Regions from separate parts of the Streptomyces flavofungini genome, predicted to be linked through region 2. Evidence: riboswitches for the same ligand, from Rfam matches in the RefSeq annotation. Region 2 holds a riboswitch; the other holds the start of a gene.

Region 1 (7,432 bases), 5.1 Mb from region 2:
ACCTGCCGCTGAAAGTGATCCGCGAGCAGCTGGACGCCGCGGAGCGCGGCGAGGGCCCCGCCGTACCCGCGCCCGGGCAGTCGCCCGAATCCGCCGACAGCGAACTCGCGGAGGCGGAGGAGGAGCGCACGGCGGCCCGGCTCGGCCGTGACACCCTGCTGGCCGCAGCCGAGGCCGACGAGCGGCAGCTCGCCGAATGGGAGACGTACGGCCTGATCACGCCCTTGCCCGACGGCAGCTACGACGCGGACGCCGTGACGGTGGCCGCTCTGGTCGTGGAACTCGGGCGATTCGGTATCGAACCCCGCCATCTGCGAGCCATGAAAGCGGCCGCAGACCGGGAGGCCGGCCTCGTGGACCAGGTCGTCGCGCCGCTGCGCAGGCACCGCAATCCGCAGACCAGGGCCCATGCGGAAGCCCGTACGAAGGAGCTCGCGGGGCTCACGGGCAGGCTGCACGCGGCGCTCGTGCACAGTGCGCTCGGCGTCCGGGTGCGCTGACCCGATCGGTGCCCGACTACCCAAACCTGCCGGGCACGTCCTAGGGTTGCTGTGTGAACGAGCTCGACGTCGTAGGTGTCCGGGTCGAAATGCCCTCCAACCAGCCGATCGTGCTCCTGCGTGAAGTGGGAGGCGACCGGTACCTCCCCATCTGGATCGGACCAGGGGAGGCGACCGCCATCGCCTTCGCACAGCAGGGCATGGCGCCCGCGCGGCCGCTGACGCACGACCTGTTCAAGGACGTGCTGGAGGCCGTAGGCCAGGAGCTCACCGAAGTACGCATCACCGACCTGCGAGAAGGCGTGTTCTACGCCGAGCTGGTCTTCGCCAGTGGGGTCGAGGTGAGCGCGCGGCCCTCCGACGCCATAGCGCTCGCGCTGCGCACCGGGACGCCGATCTTCGGCAGCGACGGGGTGCTCGACGACGCTGGGATCGCCATTCCGGACGAGCAGGAGGACGAGGTGGAGAAGTTCCGCGAGTTCCTCGATCAGATCTCGCCCGAGGACTTCGGCACCAACAGCCAGTGAGCCGCTCCCGGCGGCGGAACCGGCGCTTGTGCGGCGGTGGATCCGGCGCTCGTGCCGGGCCGTCGGCGGTCGGTCACGGGTGATCGTCCCTCACCCGTAGGACCCCTCCGGGAGGCCGTCCCCGGATCATTCGGCTAGCCTTTCCCCGCAGTGTGGGAGGGGAAACCACTCGCAGGGTGATTATCACCCGGCGTGCCGAGTGTGGCGTTCGTTGACGAGCCCCTGGTGACTGCCTACCGTCGAGGAGGCAGGTCAAGGACGGAGGTCGGCGTGAGAAGCAGCGGCGACGGCACAGCGGTGGGCGGTCCGTACCCGCATCACAGCAGCTCGGCCGATCACTCTCCGAAACGCCCGGTAGCAGTGCCCGGCGGCACCTCCGGACCGGAAGGTCAGGGGGAGAGCCCCGCGCAGGACCGGGTCGGATATCGGGGTCCCACGGCGTGCGCCGCCGCGGGCATCACGTACCGCCAGTTGGACTACTGGGCGCGGACCGGGCTTGTGGAGCCCAGTGTGCGCGCGGCCGGTGGCTCCGGGACCCAGCGGCTCTACAGCTTCCGTGACGTGGTCGTACTGAAGATCGTGAAGCGGTTCCTCGACACCGGGGTGTCGTTGCAGAACATCCGCACCACGGTCCAGCACCTGCGTGACAGCGGATTCCGGGACCTGGAGCGCACGACGCTGATGAGCGACGGAGCGACGGTCTACGAATGCACCTCGCCCAGCGAGGTGCACGATCTGCTCCAGGGTGGACAGGGCGTCTTCGGGATCGCCGTGGGCGTCGTGTGGCGCGATGTGGAGACCGCGCTTTCGCAGCTCCACGGAGAGCGCGTCGACACCGGGGAGACCCTGGTGGGGCACCACCCCGGGGACGAGCTCGCCAGGCGGCGCAACCGGGCCGTCTGAGGTGGTCGGCGGTGGCCTGCGGCAGGTCGGCGATGGTCCTGGCGGGGCGGTCGTGCCCGGTGGCTCAGGGGCATTGTCAGTGGCGTAGGGCAGCATCGGAGATGTGAGGACCGCGCCGACGATTCTGCATCTCGACATGGACGCCTTCTACGCGTCCGCCGAGCAGGCCGCAAAACCGAGCCTGCGGGGCAAGGCTGTCGTCGTCGGCGGGCTCGGACCGCGCGGTGTGGTCGCCACCGCCTCCTACGAGGCGCGTCGGTTCGGGGTGCACTCGGCGATGCCCATGGGACAGGCGCGGCGGCTCGCGCCGAACGCCGCGTACCTCGTGCCCCGGTTCTCGTTCTACCGGGCGATCAGCGACCAGGTGATGCGGCTCCTGCGGGAGCTGTCGCCGCTGGTGGAGCCGCTGAGCCTGGACGAGGCCTTCGTGGACCTGGAGGCCGGCGGCGTCGCGGCGGACGAGGCGGCCGCGCGGGCCGTGGGGGAGCGGCTGCGGGCGGACATCCTACGGGTCACGGGACTGACGGGGTCCGTGGGGCTGGCCGCCTCCAAGATGCTGGCGAAGATCGCCTCCGAGCAGGCCAAGCCGGACGGGCTGGTGCTGATATCGCCGGGCACGGAGCGGGAACTGCTCGCGCCCATGACCGTGCGGACACTGCCGGGGGTCGGGCCCGCGACCGGCGACCACCTGCGACGGGCTGGGATCACCACCGTCGGGGAGCTGGCCGAGGCCGGGGAGGACGAGCTCGTACGGCTCCTGGGGAAGGCGCACGGCGGGTCGCTGTACGCCATGGCGCTGGCGCGGGACGAGCGGCCCGTGGTGGCCGAGCGGGACACCAAGTCGGTCAGCGTCGAGGACACCTACGACGTGGACATCCACGACCGGGTGCGGGTCCGGACGGAGGTGGCGCGGCTCGCCGACCGGTGCGTGCGGCGGCTGCGGGAGGCGGGGCACTCCGGGCGGACCATCGTGCTGAAGGTGCGGCGCTTCGACTTCTCCACCCTGACGCGCTCCGAGACGCTGCGCGGACCCACGGACGACCCCGGCGTGGTGCGGGAGGCGGCGGCGCGGCTCCTTGAGTCCGTGGACACGACGGGTGGGGTGCGCTTGCTGGGGGTCGGGGTGAGCGGTCTTGCGGACTACACGCAGGAGGATCTGTTCGCCCAAGCCCAAGCCCAGGCGCAGGCCGATGCGGATGGGGCGGGCGCGGGGGGCAGTGCGGGCGAGGCGGGTGCTCAGGGTGAGGTGGGGGGTGAGGCGGGCGCCTGGCAGGGGGCCGTGGATGAGGGCGGGGACGGGGCTGAGGTCGGGGCGCTGGACGGGGGCGGGCGCGAGGGCGCCGGGGGCGGGGGTGAGTCTGGTGGTGGCGGGCTCGGCGGGGTGCCTGGTGGCGGTGAGAGCGGGGGCGGGGAGTCCGCGTCGTTGGCCGACCGCAGGTGGTCGGCCGGGCACGACGTGCGGCATGCGGTGCACGGGGCGGGGTGGGTGCAGGGGAGCGGTCTGGGGCGGGTGACGGTGCGGTTCGAGACGCCGGGGTCGGCGCCGGGGCGGGTGCGGACGTTCCGGACGGATGATCCGGACCTGGAGCCGTCGGATCCGTTGCCGTTGGTGGCGGAGGTGGCGGAGGTGGCGGAGGGCGTGGAGGGCGTGGAGGCGTCCGCCCTGGCCGCGACCTGTGTGGATTCACGGTCGGTGTGAGCCCCCACGGCCTGCGTGACCCCACGACCTGCGGAGGGGGCAAGCCACGGACGGCGCCCAGCCGGGCCGAGCTGAGCCGAGCCGGGCCGGGCTGGACCGAGCCGGGCCGGGCTGGACCGAGCCGGGCCGGGTTTGGCCGGGAAGGGCCCGGCTGAGCCGCTGACCGAGTCTCCAAGCCCTCGGCTCCATGGACGCCCCCGGGCCCAGCCGCCTCGGCCTGCGCAACCGCCCCCGGCCCACGCAGCCGCCCTGGGCCCGCACAGACCCCCTCGGCTACGTGGACGTCTGACCGAAGTCCGCGTCCGGTGGGGGCGGCGGCGGGGCCAGGTCCAGGCCGTAGTGGCGGTAGAGCTGGAGTTCCTGCTCCGGGGACAGGTGGCGGCCGACGCCGAAGTCCGGGGCGTCCTTGATCAGGGAGCGTTCGAAGGGGACCCGGAGGGTGCCGTCGTTGACCAGCTCGCTGGGTTCGAGGGGGACGAAGGCATCCCTGCTGAACAGCCCCGTCCGTATGGCCGCCCACTCCGGCGCACCGGTGGCATCGTCGAGATAGACCTCGTCGACTGTGCCGATCTTGGCCCCGTCGCGGTCGAACGCTTTGCGGCCGATCAGGTTGCGCGGATCGATGTCGGTCTGCACGGGCCCTCCAACTGGTCGCGAGTCGTGCGTGCTCGTACCTGCTTGTGCGTGCTTGTGCCAGCTCGTCCGCACTCGTACGTACTCTCACGTGCTCGTCCAGAATTCGCTCGTCACCACTACGAAAGAGCACATCGAGGCGGGCGGCCACTCGAGGGATCGGTCGCGGTCCTCGCTGGTAGGCTGACAAGTGGCTGTTGACCCCGTGCGGGAGAGCTCTTCGGTGGCAGCACCGGAGGCGCCGAAGGAGCAACTCCTCCCCGGAATCTCTCAGGCCCATGTACCGCACGGACGAGGTCACTCTGGAAAGCAGGGCGGGCGTCGGGCGGGCACGTTCGGAACCCTTCCTCACCGACGGTGAAAGCAGCGCTGCCCTCGGGCGGTGCTGTGAAGCTCTCAGGTTGAGATGACAGAGGGGGAGGCCGTCCGGGTACCCGCGCCGTGGTGCCCCTCGCAGGTCGTGTCAGACCAGGAGGCCTCCGCAATGACCGCCACTCCTCGTACTCCGCTCTCGCAGCTGGAGCAGGGAATCCCCTTCGAACAGCGGCACATCGGACCCGATGCAGAAGCCCGCGCCAAGATGCTCGCCCAGGTCGGGTATGGCTCGCTCGACGAGCTGACGGCCGCCGCGGTGCCGGATGTGATCAAGAACGCCGAGGCCCTCGAGCTGCCCGGCGCGCGGACCGAGGCCGAGGTCCTGGCCGAGCTGCGTTCCCTCGCCGACCGCAACCAGGTGCTCGACTCGATGATCGGGCTCGGCTACTACGGCACGTTCACGCCGCCGGTCATCCTGCGGAACGTGATGGAGAACCCGGCGTGGTACACGGCGTACACGCCCTACCAGCCGGAGATCTCGCAGGGCCGTCTGGAGGCGCTGCTCAACTTCCAGACCGTCGTCGCCGACCTGACCGGACTGCCCACCTCCGGCGCCTCCCTGCTCGACGAGGGCACCGCCGCCGCCGAGGCCATGGCGCTCTCCCGGCGCCTGGGCAAGGTCAAGAACGGCGTCTTCCTCGTCGACGCCGACGTGCTGCCGCAGACCGTCGCCGTGATCCGGACCCGGGCCGAGCCGACCGGCGTCGAGGTCGTCGTCGCGGACCTGACGGACGGCATTCCGGCCGATGTCGCCGAGCGCGGCGTGGTCGGCGTGCTGATCCAGTACCCGGGCGCCTCCGGTGCCGTACGGGACATCAAGGCGCTCATCGACCAGGCCCACGACCTGGGAGCAATCGTTTCTGTGGCCGCCGACCTGCTGGCGCTCACGCTGCTCACCTCGCCCGGCGAGCTCGGCGCGGACATCGCCGTCGGGACCACCCAGCGCTTCGGCGTCCCGATGGGCTTCGGCGGCCCGCACGCCGGCTACATGGCGGTGCGCGAGAAGTTCGCCCGCAGCCTCCCGGGCCGCCTCGTGGGCGTGTCCGTCGACGCCGACGGCAACAAGGCCTACCGGCTCGCGCTGCAGACCCGTGAGCAGCACATCCGCCGCGAGAAGGCGACCAGCAACATCTGTACGGCCCAGGTGCTGCTCGCCGTCATGGCCGGGATGTACGCCGTCTACCACGGGCCCGAGGGCCTCAAGGCGATCGCGCGGCGCACCCACCGGTACGCGACGATCCTCGCCGCGGGCCTCAAGGCCGGGGGCGTCGAGGTCGTGCACGAGGCGTACTTCGACACGCTGACCGTCCGCGTGCCGGGCAAGGCCGCCGACGTCGTGACCGCGGCCCGCGAGGGCGGCGTGAACATCCACCTCGTGGACGCCGACCAGGTGTCCTTCGCGTGCGACGAGACCACGACGCGGACGCAGCTTTCCGCGATCTGGACCGCGTTCGGCGTCGAGGCCGACGTCGAGGCGCTCGACGCGTCCGTCGCGGACAGTCTGCCCGCCGGACTGCTGCGCTCCGACGACTTCCTCACGCACCCCGTGTTCCACCAGTACCGCTCCGAGACCGCGATGCTGCGCTACCTGCGCCGCCTCGCCGACCGGGACTACGCGCTCGACCGCGGCATGATCCCGCTGGGCTCCTGCACCATGAAGCTCAACGCCACCACGGAGATGGAGCCGGTCACCTGGCCGGAGTTCGGCCAGCTGCACCCCTTCGCGCCCGCCCAGCAGGCGCAGGGCTACCTGACGCTGATCCGGGAGCTGGAGGAGCGGCTCGCCGAGGTCACCGGGTACGACAAGGTGTCGCTGCAGCCCAACGCCGGTTCCCAGGGCGAGCTCGCCGGACTGCTCGCGGTCCGCGGCTACCACCGCGCCAACGGCGACGACCAGCGGACCGTCTGCCTGATCCCGTCCTCCGCGCACGGCACCAACGCCGCGAGCGCCGTGATGGCCGGGATGAAGGTCGTCGTCGTGAAGACCGCGGACGACGGCGAGATCGACGTCGAGGACCTGCGGGCCAAGATCGAGCAGCACCGCGACCAGCTCGCCGTCCTGATGATCACCTACCCGTCGACGCACGGCGTCTTCGAGGAGCACGTCGCCGACATCTGCGCGCAGGTGCACGACGCGGGCGGCCAGGTCTACGTCGACGGCGCCAACCTCAACGCCCTGGTGGGCCTCGCCAAGCCCGGCCACTTCGGCGGCGACGTCTCGCACCTGAACCTGCACAAGACGTTCTGCATCCCGCACGGCGGCGGCGGCCCCGGCGTCGGTCCGGTGGCCGTGCGCGAGCACCTGGCCCCGTACCTGCCCAACCACCCGCTGCAGCCCGCCGCGGGCCCTGAGACGGGCGTCGGCCCGATCTCCGCGGCCCCCTGGGGCTCGGCCGGGATCCTGCCGATCTCCTGGGCGTACGTGCGTCTCATGGGCGGCGAGGGCCTCAAGCGCGCCACGCAGGTCGCCGTGCTCTCGGCGAACTACATCGCCAAGCGCCTGGAGCCGCACTTCCCGGTGCTCTACACCGGTCCCGGCGGGCTCGTCGCGCACGAGTGCATCGTCGATCTGCGTCCGCTGAGCAAGTCCACGGGCGTCAGCGTCGACGACATCGCCAAGCGGCTCATCGACTACGGCTTCCACGCGCCGACCATGTCCTTCCCGGTCGCCGGCACGCTGATGATCGAGCCGACGGAGAGCGAGGACCTGGACGAGCTGGACCGGTTCTGCGCGGCGATGATCGCCATTCGGGGTGAGATCGAGAAGGTCGCGAGCGGCGAGTGGAACGCCGCCG
Region 2 (7,432 bases):
TCTGTGGGCCCCGGGGCGGGGCGGTCCCGTGGGGCCCGGGGTGGGGCGGTTCTGTGGGTCGCGGGTAGGGCCGGGCAGTTCTGTGGGCCATCCGCCTCAGCCCCGTCGGGGGCGCCGTCGAATCGGCGCTTCGCGCCTCGTCCTCAAACGCCGGACGGGCTGAATACTTCGCCGGGGACAGGCTGAAGGCTTCGCCGGGGTGGGCTGAGGACGCACCGGCGGGGTGGGCTGAGGACGCACCGGCGGGGTGGGCTGAGGACGCACCGGCGGGGTGGGCTGAAGTACGGCGGGCCGGGCTGTAGGCGCTCCGGGCAGGCAGTGCGGACCGCCCCGGCCGCGGTAATGGCGGGGGCGGGCGGGTGGGAGAGAGCCCGTCCGGCGCTTGAGGACGAGCGCGCAGCGCGATCCGGGGGCGACCCCGGCGGAGCTGAGGGTGCCGGGCCGTCGGGCACGCCGGTGCAAGTCCGGGCGGGCGGGCGGGTGGGAGACAGCCCGTCCGGCGCTTGAGGACGAGGCGCGGAGCGCCGATAAACGGGGGCGCCCCGGCGGAGATGAGGTGCCGGGCTGTCGGGCAGGCCCGGGAGAGGGGTGGGCGGGTGGGTGGGAAAGAGCCTGCGGCAGGCGGTCAGTGGGAGGTGTAGAAGGGGCGGATGTGGGTGCGGAGCCAGTCCGCCACCGGGTCCTGGGCCACGTCCAGGAGGACGAGGTTGACCTGCCAGGCCGGCGGGACCTCGGTGAGGGCTCGGGCCAGGGCCTGCATGGGGGCGTCGCGGGCATCGCCCTCCCAGGAGGAGAGTTCCACGCCCACGAACAGGGACGGGTCCTCGCCCTCGACGCTGGCCAGGCAGCGGCGGGCCGTCAGGACCACCCCGGTCGCCTGGAACTCGCGGGACGCGGCGCCCAGGAAGTCGACCGGGTCCTCCTTCCAGTCCGGCTCGAAGAGGCGGACCCGGCCACCCGTCGTGGGGCCGTCCAGCTCCGTGCGCCCCACCCGGCACAGCGCTGCCACCGCGGGCGGCGGCAGCGGCACGGCGACCGTGCCCTCCGGGTTCAGGACGATGCCGAGCTGCGGCTGAAGACCGCGTGCGAACTCCACCGCGGGCGCCACCGCCCAGCTCATCCGGCCCCCCGTGACCTGCTGGAACTGCTGCTCGGACGTGAAGACGGGGACGTACGCCTGGCCGTCGATCTCCAGTGTGGGCAGGTCGAGCGTGCCCTGGTCGGGGCCGCCGCCGGACGGGAGCGGGACCCAGACCCGGCCGCGCCCCAGCGTCTCGACGATGCGGGCGCCCACCGCGTCCGACGGCGGGGCGCCGAGCGACGCGGCCAGGACCTCCTCCAGCTCGTTGGCGGGCCAGCCCTCGTGCGGATGGCCGTGCGACTCGCCCAGCGGATGGCTCTGAAGATCGCCCTGCGGGTGGCTCTGGAGATCGCCCTGCGGGTAGCCCTGAGGGTCGCCCAGGGGGTGGCCGACCTGCGGATGTCCGTACGGGTGCCCCTGCTCCGGCCCCTGTGCCGGAATGCCGCCCGGGACGCCCCCCGGGTAGTCCCCCGGATAGTTCATATGTCCTCGACCCCTGCTCTGCGCTCTGCCGTACTCCTGTGCTGCGGGCCCGACCCTAACCGGGAGTCCCACAGCACACCCCCCTCAGCCCCCTCAGCCCCCGAACCCGATCTCCCGCAGCGCCCCCGCCGCCTCCCGGTCCAGGAGCACCGCCGAACCGCAGCCCCGCGGCAGCTCGCCCCGCTCGGCGGCGCGGACGAGGTGGCCGACCGTCCTGCGGTGCCGAGCGAAGGCGTACCGGGACACCCCCCGGCCGCGCTCCCGCTGCCCGTGCAGGGCGACCTCGACGGGCACGTCGAGCAGGAGCAGGTGCAGGGTCGCGCCGCGCCGGGCGGCCGCGCGGGCCAGCCAGCGGCGCACCCACGGCTGCGTGCCGCAGTCGTGCACGACGACGCCCGCGCCGGAGCGCAGCGCCCGGCGCAGGCCCGCGTAGTGCGCGAGGCGGACCAGGGGGCGGTAGAGGGCGTACGGCAGGAGCCGGGGCATCCGGGCCGCCCAGCGGTCCCGGGTGTCCTGGGAGTCCACGCGCGGCCCCGCCACCGCGCGCCGCATCAGCGTGGACTTGCCGCTGCCGGGCAGCCCGGACACGACCACGACGTCGTGCGCGGCGAACACCAGGCGGCGCGGGCCGCGCCGGCCCCGGTCCCTGAGGTCGCGCACGACGGGCCGGGGGAAGTACCCGAGGCTCTCGCGCACGGGCGCACCGGGTTGCGGCGGCACCACGTCGCTCCCGGGCGGCGCCGCACCCGTGGTGGTCGCATAAGCACCGCTCCTGTGCACCGTGATCGGCCTCCCCATGCTGGTCACGTCACTCATCCCCAGTACTTCTCCGTTGAGTGTAAAGAGACGGTAATGCCGCACAAGGGCATTCCGCGGATGCCGCCGTCGTGAAGAAGTTGCTGCTGTCGTGAAGCGGGGGCGCGTGCAATGATGTGCGCGCCAACTCCATACCGGCCGCTTGAATCCGCGCGGGAGAGTTCCCGGAGACGTGACCGCACATCGAGGCGGACGTCGTCCCGGGGCGCCGAAGGAGCAAGTTCCTCCCTTGAATCTCTCAGGCCCCGTACCGCGCGGGCGAGGCACATCTGAAAAGCGGGTCGATCCCCGGTCACACCGGTCACAGGGGCGGCTCCACCCAAGGTGCAAGTCATGCCCCGTCATACGCACGGGACGTGGTGAACCTCTCAGGTTCGATGACAGATGGGGAGGATCGACCTCGCCCGTCATGCCCCGGGAGCCAGTACTGATGAGCAATACCTCACGCCACACTGCCTTGGATGCCCTGCATCGCGAGCTCGGTGCGACCATGACCGACTTCGCGGGCTGGGACATGCCGCTGCGGTACGCCAGCGAGCGCGACGAGCACAACGCCGTCCGCACCCGCGCCGGCCTCTTCGACCTCTCCCACATGGGCGAGATCACGGTCTCCGGCCCCGCGGCGGTGGACCTGCTCAACCACGCGCTCGTCGGCAACATCGGCTCCGTCGGTGTCGGCCGCGCCCGCTACACCATGATCTGTCAGGCCGACGGCGGCATCCTCGACGACCTGATCGTCTACCGCCTCGGCGAGAGCGAGTACATGGTCGTCGCCAACGCAGGCAACGCCCAGGTCGTGCTCGACGCGCTGACCGAGCGCGCCGCCGGCTTCGACGCCCAGGTCCGCGACGACCGCGACGCCTACGCCCTCATCGCCGTCCAGGGACCGGAGTCCCCCGGCATCCTGAAGGCGGTCACGGACGCCGACCTCGACGGCCTGAAGTACTACGCGGGCCTGCCCGGCACCGTCGCGGGCGTCCCCGCCCTGATCGCCCGCACGGGCTACACCGGCGAGGACGGTTTCGAGCTGTTCGTGGCCCCCGAGCACGCCGAGGGGCTGTGGCGGGCGCTGACCGAGGCCGGTGCCCCGGCCGGCCTGATCCCCTGCGGCCTGTCCTGCCGCGACACACTGCGCCTGGAGGCGGGCATGCCGCTGTACGGGCACGAGCTGACGACGGCCCTCACGCCGTTCGACGCCGGTCTGGGGCGGGTCGTGAAGTTCGAGAAGACGTCGCACGCGGACGACTTCGTGGGCGTCGAGGCGCTGCGCGCGGCCGCCGAGCGCGCCGAGGCCGCGCCCCCGCGCAAGCTGGTGGGCCTGGTCGCCGAGGGCCGCCGGGTCCCGCGCGCGGGCATGAGCGTGGTCGCCGACGGCCAGGTCATCGGCGAGGTCACCTCGGGCGCGCCGTCCCCGACCCTGGGCAAGCCGATCGCGATGGCGTACGTCGACGCGGCGCACGCCGCCCCCGGCACGGCGGGCGTGGGTGTGGACATCCGCGGTACGCACGAGCCGTACGAGGTCGTCGCGCTGCCGTTCTACAAGCGCCAGAAGTAGCCCGGCGGCGGTGTTCCGCGCCGCCGTCGGACGCCTCCCGCGTCCCGTCGGCGCCCGTGGTGACACCCGCCCGTCTCAGTCCGTAAGACCACGTTCATCAGCACTCGCCCGCGTACAGGAGAATTCACGCCATGAGCAACCCCCAGCAGCTGCGTTACAGCAAGGAGCACGAGTGGCTGTCGGCCACCGAGGACGGTGTGGCCACGATCGGCATCACCGAATTCGCGGCCAACGCGCTCGGTGACGTCGTCTACGCCGACCTGCCGTCCGTCGGCGACACGGTGACCGCGGGCGAGACCTGCGGCGAGCTGGAGTCGACGAAGTCGGTCAGCGACCTGTACTCGCCGGTCAGCGGCGAGGTCGTCGAGGCCAACCAGGACGTCGTGGACGACCCGTCCCTGGTGAACTCGGCGCCCTTCGAGGGCGGCTGGCTGTTCAAGGTGCGCGTCGCACAGGAGCCGGGCGACCTGCTCTCCGCCGACGAGTACACCGCGTTCGCAGGCAGCTGACCACGGCGTAAGGACTGATCTTCCGATGTCGCTTATGAACACCCCTCTCCACGAGCTCGACCCGGACGTCGCCGCCGCTGTCGACGCCGAGCTCGTCCGCCAGCAGTCCACCCTGGAAATGATCGCCTCGGAGAACTTCGCTCCGGTCGCCGTCATGGAGGCCCAGGGCACGGTCCTCACCAACAAGTACGCCGAGGGCTACCCCGGCCGCCGCTACTACGGCGGCTGCGAGCACGTCGACGTCACCGAGCAGATCGCCATCGACCGGGTCAAGGACCTGTTCGGCGCCGAGTACGCCAACGTCCAGCCGCACTCCGGCGCCTCCGCCAACCAGGCCGCCCTCTTCGCCATCGCCAAGCCCGGCGACACGATCCTCGGCCTGGACCTGGCGCACGGCGGCCACCTCACCCACGGCATGCGCCTGAACTTCTCCGGCAAGCAGTTCAACGTGGTCGCCTACCACGTGGACGAGGCCGGCCTGGTCGACATGGCCGAGGTCGAGCGCCTGGCCAAGGAGAACAGCCCCAAGGTGATCATCGCGGGCTGGTCCGCCTACCCGCGCCGGCTGGACTTCGCCGAGTTCCGCCGGATCGCCGACGAGGTCGGCGCCTACCTGTGGGTCGACATGGCGCACTTCGCCGGTCTCGTCGCCGCCGGGCTGCACCCGAACCCGGTGCCGTACGCGGACGTGGTCACCTCCACCACGCACAAGACGCTCGGCGGCCCGCGCGGCGGCATCATCCTGGCCCGCAACAAGGACTTCGCGAAGAAGCTGAACTCCGCGGTCTTCCCCGGTTTCCAGGGCGGCCCGCTGGAGCACGTGATCGCGGCCAAGGCCGTCTCCTTCAAGGTCGCGGCCTCGGACGACTTCAAGGAGCGCCAGCAGCGCACCCTGGACGGCGCCCGCATCCTCGCCGAGCGCCTGGTGCAGGACGACGTCAAGGCCGTCGGCGTCGACGTCCTGTCCGGCGGCACGGACGTGCACCTGGTCCTGGTCGACCTGCGCAACAGCGAGCTGGACGGGCAGCAGGCCGAGGACCGCCTCCACGAGGTCGGCATCACGGTCAACCGCAACGCGATCCCGAACGACCCCCGGCCCCCGATGGTCACCTCCGGCCTGCGCATCGGCACCCCGGCCCTGGCCACCCGAGGCTTCCAGGACGAGGACTTCCGCGAGGTCGCGGACGTGATTGCCGAGACCCTGAAGCCGGACTTCGACGCCGAGGCCCTCAAGGCCCGGGTGTCCGCTCTGGCAGCGAAGCACCCGCTGTACCCCGGCCTGAAGTAGTTTCGTACGCTTTAGTTGGTACGGACTTCCGGGGCACCGCGCACACTGGACATGAGGACAGTGCGCGCGGTGCCCCGCACCACGTGCCCACCAGCACGGCAAGCTGCCCCCGCACCACCCGGCGGACAAAGGCGTCTACCACCCATCATTGGAGTTCTCCCGTGGCCATCTCGGTCTTCGACCTGTTCTCGATCGGCATCGGCCCGTCCAGCTCCCACACGGTCGGCCCGATGCGCGCGGCGCGCATGTTCGCCCGCCGCCTGAAGAACGAGGGCCTGCTGGCCCACACCGCCTCGATACGCGCGGAGCTGTACGGCTCCCTCGGTGCCACCGGCCACGGCCACGGCACCCCCAAGGCCGTCCTGCTCGGCCTGGAGGGCGAGTCCCCGCGGACCGTGGACGTGGAGTCGGCGGACGACCGCGTCGAGCAGATCAAGTCCACGGGACGCCTGAACGTCCTCGGCATGCACGACATCGCCTTCGACTTCGACGCCGACCTGATCCTGCACCGCCGCAAGGCCCTGCCGTACCACGCGAACGGCATGACCGTCTTCGCGTACGACACCGACGGCGCCCTCGTCCTGGAGAAGACGTACTACTCGGTCGGTGGCGGCTTCGTCGTCGACGAGACCGTGCTCAATCAGGAGGGCGCGGCCGGGGAGAACCCGATCGTCCCCGACGACACGGTCCTGAAGTACCCCTTCCGCACCGGCGACGAGCTGCTGCGCCTCTCCGCCGAGACCGGCCTTTCCATCTCCGCGCTGATGCTGGAGAACGAGAAGGCCTGGCGCACCGAGGACGAGATCCGCGAGGGCCTCCTCGACATCTGGCGCGTCATGCAGGCCTGTGTGTCCCGCGGCATGTCCCGCGAGGGCATCCTGCCCGGCGGCCTGAAGGTCCGCCGCCGCGCCGCGAACTCGGCCCGGCAGCTGCGCGCCGAGGGCGACCCGCAGGCCCGCGCCATGGAGTGGATCACGCTGTACGCGATGGCGGTGAACGAGGAGAACGCCGCGGGCGGCCGTGTGGTCACCGCCCCGACGAACGGCGCCGCCGGGATCATCCCCGCCGTCCTGCACTACTACATGAACTTCGTGCCCGGCGCCGACGACGAGGGCGTCGTCCGCTTCCTGCTCGCCGCGGGCGCCATCGGCATGCTCTTCAAGGAGAACGCCTCCATCTCCGGCGCCGAGGTCGGCTGCCAGGGCGAGGTCGGCTCCGCCTGCTCGATGGCTGCGGGCGCCCTCGCCGAGGTCATGGGCGGCTCCCCCTCCCAGGTCGAGAACGCCGCCGAGATCGGCATGGAGCACAACCTCGGCCTGACCTGCGACCCGGTGGGCGGCCTCGTCCAGATCCCGTGCATCGAGCGCAACGGCATGGCGGCCGTGAAGGCCGTGACCGCCGCGAAGATGGCGATGCGCGGCGACGGCAGCCACAAGGTGTCCCTCGACAAGGTCATCAAGACCATGAAGGAGACCGGCGCCGACATGAGCGTGAAGTACAAGGAGACGGCGCGCGGCGGGCTCGCCGTGAACATCATCGAGTGCTGAGCCCCGCCACGCGCCGGCCCCTCGGACCGCGCGCCTAGTTGTGCGCGATCAGTGACTCCACCAGACCGGCGCGGGTGTTGGGATAGTCCATCGGGACGATCCCGAGCCCGTGCCAGGTGCGTCCCTCCGCGCTCTCCAGGAGGGTGTGCGTCC

Evidence for each region. A riboswitch is a leader RNA that binds a small molecule or an ion and turns the genes downstream of it on or off. The one in region 2 is predicted to bind glycine.
Region 1: another riboswitch for glycine. It lies ahead of gcvP (aminomethyl-transferring glycine dehydrogenase); the one in region 2 lies ahead of gcvT (glycine cleavage system aminomethyltransferase GcvT).

Annotation. Positions count from the first base shown of each region.
Region 1 is NZ_CP128846.1:7,975,537-7,982,968, forward strand. It holds gene ftsR (transcriptional regulator FtsR) at 1-500, shown strand, start outside; gene QUY26_RS34320 (bifunctional nuclease family protein) at 554-1,027, shown strand; gene QUY26_RS34325 (MerR family transcriptional regulator) at 1,298-1,930, shown strand; gene QUY26_RS34330 (DNA polymerase IV) at 2,034-3,629, shown strand; gene QUY26_RS34335 (PRC-barrel domain-containing protein) at 3,903-4,265, opposite strand; glycine riboswitch at 4,461-4,558, shown strand; gene gcvP (aminomethyl-transferring glycine dehydrogenase) at 4,747-7,432, shown strand, end outside.
Region 2 is NZ_CP128846.1:2,839,760-2,847,191, forward strand. It holds gene QUY26_RS11135 (enhanced serine sensitivity protein SseB) at 626-1,564, opposite strand; gene QUY26_RS11140 (AAA family ATPase) at 1,658-2,380, opposite strand; glycine riboswitch at 2,524-2,643, shown strand; glycine riboswitch at 2,644-2,774, shown strand; gene gcvT (glycine cleavage system aminomethyltransferase GcvT) at 2,811-3,935, shown strand; gene gcvH (glycine cleavage system protein GcvH) at 4,067-4,444, shown strand; gene glyA (serine hydroxymethyltransferase) at 4,470-5,732, shown strand; gene QUY26_RS11160 (L-serine ammonia-lyase) at 5,894-7,279, shown strand; gene QUY26_RS11165 (phosphatidylinositol-specific phospholipase C) at 7,314-7,432, opposite strand, start outside.